3 regions of the Pseudomonas abietaniphila genome follow, and region 1 is predicted to be linked to each of the others. Evidence: predicted binding sites of a transcription regulator. Region 1 holds the regulator's gene; each other region holds the start of a gene.

Region 1 (2,269 bases):
CGCACATCCGCGACAACCTTGGCATGAGCCTGTCGGGTGGTGAGCGTCGTCGTGTGGAGATCGCTCGCGCACTGGCCACCTCGCCGAAATTCATCCTGCTGGATGAACCCTTTGCCGGTGTCGACCCGATCTCCGTGGGTGACATCAAGCAGATCATTTACCATCTCAAGGCAAAGGGTATCGGCGTTCTGATCACCGACCACAACGTCCGCGAGACCCTCGACATCTGCGAAACGGCCTACATCGTCAACGACGGGCAACTGATCGCAGAGGGTGATGCTGAAACCATCCTGGCCAACCAGTTGGTCAAAGAAGTGTATCTCGGCCACGAGTTCCGCCTGTAATCGGGCGATGACAAGAGGTTGGCCGGCGAACGCAGCATGCGCCTCATCGCCAACCTCGTTTTAATTGTCATCACACCCTAGGCAAACACTCCGGTTTCAGGCATATAATTTGCTTAAGTTGGCGCCCAGGCGCCCCAGTAGTGGATGGCGCGCATGTGCGCCGGCGAATAAGGTGTTAAGTCCCTGCCATGAAACCTTCGCTAGTCTTGAGAATGGGCCAGCAGCTGACGATGACACCGCAGCTGCAACAGGCCATCCGCTTACTCCAACTGTCGACGCTGGATCTCCAACAGGAAATCCAGGAGGCACTGGAGTCCAACCCCATGCTCGAGCGCCAGGAAGAAGGCGACGACTTCGATAACGTCGACCCCATGGCCGACAACATCGAGCAAAAGCCCAACCCGGACGTTCAGGAACCGACGTATCAGGAAGCCGCGCCCACCGTCGACAATCTGGAAGACGGCGAATGGAGCGAGCGCATTCCCAACGAACTGCCTGTGGACACCGCGTGGGAAGACGTCTACCAGACCAGCGCCAGCAGCCTGCCCAGCAACGATGACGACGAATGGGACTTCACCACGCGCACATCCGCCGGTGAGAGCCTGCAAAGCCATCTGCTCTGGCAGTTGAACCTGGCGCCGATGTCCGACACCGATCGCCTGATCGCCGTCACGCTCATCGACTGCATCAACAATCAAGGCTACCTCGACGAGTCCCTCGAAGAGCTGCTGGACGCTTTCGATCCAGAGCTCGATATCGAACTGGACGAAATCGAGGCCGTTCTGCACCGCATTCAGCAATTCGAACCTGCCGGCATCGGTGCGCGAAACCTCAGCGAATGCCTGCTGTTGCAGCTGCGTCAGTTGCCGGCCAAGACCAAATGGCTCGCGGAAGCTCAGCGCCTGGTCAGCGATTACATCGACCTGTTGGGCAGCCGTGACTACGCGCAACTGATGCGCCGCATGAAGCTCAAGGAAGATGATCTGCGTCAGGTCATCGAACTGGTGCAAAGCCTGAACCCGCGTCCAGGCTCCCAGATCGAATCCACGGAAGCGGAATACGTCGTTCCCGATGTGATCGTGCGCAAGGACAACGAACGCTGGCTGGTCGAGCTCAATCAGGAAGCCGTTCCGCGTCTGCGCGTCAATCCGCAGTACGCAGGCTTCGTGCGTCGCGCCGACACGAGCGCCGACAACACCTTCATGCGCAACCAGTTGCAGGAAGCGCGCTGGTTCATCAAAAGCCTGCAGAGCCGTAATGAAACCCTGATGAAGGTCGCGACCCAGATCGTCGAGCATCAGCGTGGCTTCCTCGAGTACGGTGACGAGGCGATGAAACCGCTGGTCTTGCATGACATCGCCGAAGCAGTCGGCATGCACGAATCAACGATCTCGCGCGTGACCACGCAAAAGTTCATGCACACACCGCGCGGCATCTACGAACTGAAATACTTCTTCTCCAGTCACGTCAGCACCTCTGAAGGCGGCGAATGCTCGTCTACCGCCATCCGCGCGATCATCAAAAAACTGGTTGCCGCGGAAAATCAGAAAAAGCCGTTGAGTGACAGCAAGATCGCTGGTTTACTGGAGGCACAAGGCATTCAAGTGGCCCGTCGCACAGTCGCCAAATACCGCGAGTCTCTAGGGATAGCGCCTTCCAGCGAACGCAAGCGATTGATGTAAGGGTCACAGGCCACAGCGTTCCAGTGGCAGGCACCCAAGCCTGCCTCTTAATGCACTGGCAACGAAGGAGAAGCTGTATGCAAGTCAACATCAGTGGACACCAACTGGAAGTGACCAAGCCCCTGCGCGAGTACATCGAGCTGAAGCTGAAAAAGCTCGAAGGGCACTTTGACAAGATTACCAACGTGCAGGTGACGATGGCCGTCGAGAAACTCAAACAGAAGATCGAGGCCACCCTGCATA
Region 2 (2,269 bases), 920 kb from region 1:
ACGTTTCATGAGCACGACCTACCAAGAAGACATCAGCAGTCACGTACTGCGCCGCATGAAAGAAGGCGGTTTCGACTTCGCGCGTATCCACCCCATCGAGTTCTACGCCATTTTCCCGGACGAGGAGCGGGCGCGTCAGGCAGCAGAAAAGTTTCGCGGTGAATCCCTCAATACTCAAATCAACGCCCGAGAGGACGGCGCGTGGCACTTGCAGTTGAGCAAACTGATGTACGCCACTTATGACGGTATCGGCGATTTCGAGCAGGACTTTCAGACAGCGATTATCGGGCTCGACGGTGAGGTCGAAGGCTGGGGCGTGAAACAGGAGATCAAGCGGCTTCATTGAAGGTCAGAGCAGTTGCCTCTGACGATGCAATACCTGTGGGAGCGAATTCATTCGCGATGCGGTCGATCAAACGATGTCTCTCTGTCGGGTGATGCGGCCTGTCGCGAAAGGGCTCGCTCCCACACGTTTGTATCGATCCCGGAATTCCGAGGGTTGGGGTTACCAAAAACAGGGCAAAAAAAAAGCCGCTCGGGTGTGAGCGGCGTAAAGGGAATTTCGTTGAAAAATCCGGTTCACGCAGACCTCGCCCGGGCAGTCGGGAGCGGCGTCTCTGCGTTGATGGCGCGATTATCAGGAAACAAAGTCCCGTCGGGAAATCATCTCTGGCTATGCTGGTAATAGATTTTTCAGTGGCGGGACGCTTCTCTATGAAGCGTAGGAGAATTGGTTAGGGCGCTTCTTGCACAGGAATGGTGCGAGGGTTGTCGTGGTTTTATTCAACCAATTGATTTTAAAGCGTTTATGCCGCTGGCACGGGCCTTGCGAAGGCCCTTGTGTCCATGGTGACAAGGAGTACGGCATGATCCGCACCTTTTATGATGAGATGTACGATGTGGACGGCACTGTCCGACCGCATTATCGGGAATTCGCCCGCTGGCTGGGCGAAGCGCCACCTGAGCTGCTGGCTCAGCGTCGGCGTGAGGCCGATCTTTTGTTTCATCGCGCCGGGATTACCTTCACGTTGTACGGTGACGAGCAGGGGACCGAGCGTCTGATCCCCTTCGATACGATTCCTCGCAGCATCCCCGCCAGCGAATGGCGCGTGGTTGAACGCGGCTGCATCCAGCGCGTCAAGGCGCTGAACATGTTCCTCGCCGACCTGTACCACGATCAGCGCATCATCAGGGCCGGGATCATTCCCGCCGAGCAAGTGCTGGCCAACGAGCAATATCAGCTGGCGATGCAAGGCCTGAACCTGCACCGCGACCTGTATTCCCACATCTCCGGGGTCGACCTGGTCCGCGATGGCGACGGGACGTATTACGTGCTCGAAGACAACCTGCGCACACCGAGCGGCGTGAGTTACATGCTCGAAGACCGCAAGATGATGATGCGACTGTTCCCCGAGTTGTTCTCCGCGCAACGCATCGCTCCGATCGATCACTACCCGAACCTGCTGCTCGACACGCTGAAAAGCTCGAGCCCCCTGGATAATCCGAGCGTGGTCGTACTGACGCCCGGGCGCTTCAACAGCGCATTTTTCGAGCATGCGTTTCTGGCGCGGGAAATGGGCGTCGAGCTGGTGGAAGGCGCTGACCTGTTCGTGCGAGACGATCGTGTGTTCATGCGCACCACCGACGGCCCTAAAGCGGTGGACGTGATCTACCGTCGTCTGGACGACGCGTTCCTCGATCCGTTGGCGTTCAATCCAGACTCGATGCTGGGTGTGCCCGGTCTGCTGTCGGCCTACCGCTCGGGCAATGTGGTCCTTGCCAACGCCATTGGTACGGGCGTCGCCGACGACAAGTCGATCTACCCGTTCGTGACCGACATGATCCGCTTCTACCTCGACGAAGAGCCGATCCTGAAGAACGTGCCGACCTGGCAATGCCGCAAACCGGAAGAACTGTCCCACGTGCTGGCCAACCTGGGTGATCTGGTGGTCAAGGAGACTCAAGGCTCGGGCGGCTACGGCATGCTCGTCGGCCCGGCGGCAACGGCCGCTGAAATCGAAGCCTTCCGCGCCCGCCTCAAAGCCAAGCCTCACGCGTACATCGCTCAACCGACCTTGTCCCTCTCGACCTGCCCGACGTTCGTCGAGAACGGCATCGCCCCGCGACATATCGACTTGCGCCCATTCGTTCTGGCTGGCCGCGAAACCCGCGTTGTTCCTGGCGGACTCACCCGCGTTGCGTTGCGGGAGGGGTCGCTGGTGGTGAACTCGTCGCAGGGTGGCGGAACCAAGGACACCTGGGTGGTCGA
Region 3 (2,269 bases), 1.6 Mb from region 1:
GTGATCGATGGAGGCAGGCACGGTATCGGCCAGCGCGTGCAGTTTGAAACCATGGGCATAACCCACCGGGTCGCTGCCGTCCCAGACCTTGCCGTCGATGAGCTGGCTGCTGCGCATCGCCTGGGCGGGCACGGGGATGTTCAGTGCCTCGGCTGCCTGGCGATAGAGCGCAAGCTGCTGTACCTGCCGGGCGACGTTGAGGTAATCCGGATCCTCGCGCAGCAGGCCCCAGCGGCGGAACTGGGTCATGAACCACATGCCGTCGGAAAGGTAAGGCATGTTCACCTCGCCGTTACGGTGGAAGCTCGCGGCATGGTGATCCTGCCAATCGTTGCCAAGGCCGTCGCTGTACTGGCCCAGCAAACGCCCTTCGATGTCCTCGACGGCGGCGTTCACATAATCGCTGCCGCTGAGCATATGCGCGGTACTGCGTCGATTTTCCGGGCTTTCTTCGATGAATCGGCTGGCCTCCAGCACGGCCATGACCAGGGCGCGCGAGGTATTGGGGTATCGCTGCACGAACTCCAGGCTGCAGCCGAGCACCTTTTCAGGGTGATCCGGCCAGATGGCCTGGGTGGTCGCCAGGGTGAAGCCCAGATTCTGGCTGACGGCGCTGGCGCCCCACGGCTCACCGACACAAAAGCCGTCGATGCGTTGCGCCTTGAGGTGTTCGACCATCTGTGGCGGCGGGACGACCACGCTGTCGACGTCCTGCAAGGGGTGAATCCCCTGACTGGCGAGCCAGTAATACAACCACATGGCGTGATTGCCGGTCGGAAACGTCTGCGCAAAGGTGAGTTTTGTTCCGCTTTGGTGCGTACGACGGTCCAGCGCTTCAGGAGTGGTCACGCTTTGTTCTTGCAGCGCCCGGGAGAGATTGATGCTTTGGCCGTTTTGATTCAGACCCATCAAAACCGCCATGTCCTTCGCGGGCCCGCCAATCCCCAGCTGTGCGGCATACACCAGACCGTAAAGGCTGTGTGCGGCGTGCAGTTCGCCACTGACCAGTTTGTCGCGCAGGCTCGCCCAGGACGGTTGCCGGTGCAAGTTGATGTTCAGACCATACGGTTGAGCAAAGCCCTGCGTCGCGGCGATGATCAGCGAAGCGGCGTCGGTGAGCGCCATGAAGCCCACGTCGATGGTGGTCAGTTCCGGGGCGTCGCTGCCATTGACCCAGGCCAGTGGTGTATCAAGGGTGTCGTTCATGGTTTTCGGTTCCGCCTGAAGACCGACGTGCGCGCAGAGGCTGGCGGTCTTCCATAAAAAACGTCGCCTCATCCTGGCCATAACCGGGACGAAAACGACGCCATTGTCCGATCACTCTCTCCGCCGTTGGAGCGAGTTCGATAACCGACTCAAGCAAGCCATATGCCAGTGAGTCGCCGAGCGTTGAGCAAAGTGCTCGACATGCCTCGCGCTTCACCCCTGCGCGCGTCTATAATCCGCCGCTGACTTCAGCCTCAACGAGCCGCGCCCGCCCATGTATAACCTGGCCCGCCAGTTACTGTTCAAACTTTCCCCGGAAACGTCCCACGATCTGTCCATCGACCTGATCGGCGCGGGCGGTCGTCTGGGGCTCAATGGCCTGCTCACCAAGGCGCCTGTGCGGTTGCCGGTGACGGTCATGGGCTTGCAGTTTCCAAACCCGGTCGGGCTTGCCGCCGGGCTGGACAAGAACGGTGCGGCCATCGACGGGTTCGCTCAGTTGGGTTTCGGTTTCGTTGAAATCGGCACTGTGACGCCGCGTCCGCAGCCGGGCAATCCCAAGCCACGGATTTTCCGTCTGCCCCATGCCGAGGCCATCATCAACCGCATGGGTTTCAACAACCTGGGCGTCGACAACCTGATCAGTCGCGTGCAGGCCGCCCAATACAACGGCGTGCTGGGCATCAATATCGGCAAGAACTTCGACACCCCGGTCGAGCGCGCAGTCGACGACTACCTGATCTGTCTCGACAAGGTTTACACCCACGCCAGCTATATCACCGTCAACGTCAGTTCGCCGAACACCCCAGGCCTGCGTAGCCTGCAATTCGGTGATTCGCTCAAACAGTTGCTCGAAGCGCTGCGTGTGCGCCAGGAAGCCTTGACGCTGGCGCATGGCAAGCGCGTGCCGCTGGCCATCAAGATCGCCCCGGACATGAGCGACGAAGAAACGGTATTGGTCGCCAGCGCGCTGCTGGAGTCGGGCATGGACGCGGTGATTGCCACCAACACCACATTGAGCCGCGTAGGCGTCGAAGGACTGCCACACGGTGACGAGGCGGGC

The links. The regulator sigma-54, encoded in region 1, starts transcription at its own class of promoters, with help from an activator protein. The targets are predictions, from matches to a motif close to ANTGGCATNNANNTTGCTNT.
Region 2: ABDX87_RS04805 (circularly permuted type 2 ATP-grasp protein) is a predicted target of sigma-54. The motif match lies at 814-833, and genes of this name have one in related genera.
Region 3: ABDX87_RS01685 (CmpA/NrtA family ABC transporter substrate-binding protein) is a predicted target of sigma-54. The motif match lies at 1,357-1,376, and genes of this name have one in related genera.

Annotation. Positions count from the first base shown of each region.
Region 1 is NZ_CP155619.1:2,017,102-2,019,370, forward strand. Features, by position in the region: gene lptB (LPS export ABC transporter ATP-binding protein) at 1-344, shown strand, start outside; gene ABDX87_RS08910 (RNA polymerase factor sigma-54) at 533-2,026, shown strand; gene hpf (ribosome hibernation-promoting factor, HPF/YfiA family) at 2,104-2,269, shown strand, end outside.
Region 2 is NZ_CP155619.1:1,094,895-1,097,163, reverse strand. Features, by position in the region: gene ABDX87_RS04810 (ribonuclease E inhibitor RraB) at 8-346, shown strand; gene ABDX87_RS04805 (circularly permuted type 2 ATP-grasp protein) at 867-2,269, shown strand, end outside.
Region 3 is NZ_CP155619.1:398,659-400,927, reverse strand. Features, by position in the region: gene ABDX87_RS01685 (CmpA/NrtA family ABC transporter substrate-binding protein) at 1-1,206, opposite strand, end outside; gene ABDX87_RS01680 (quinone-dependent dihydroorotate dehydrogenase) at 1,481-2,269, shown strand, end outside.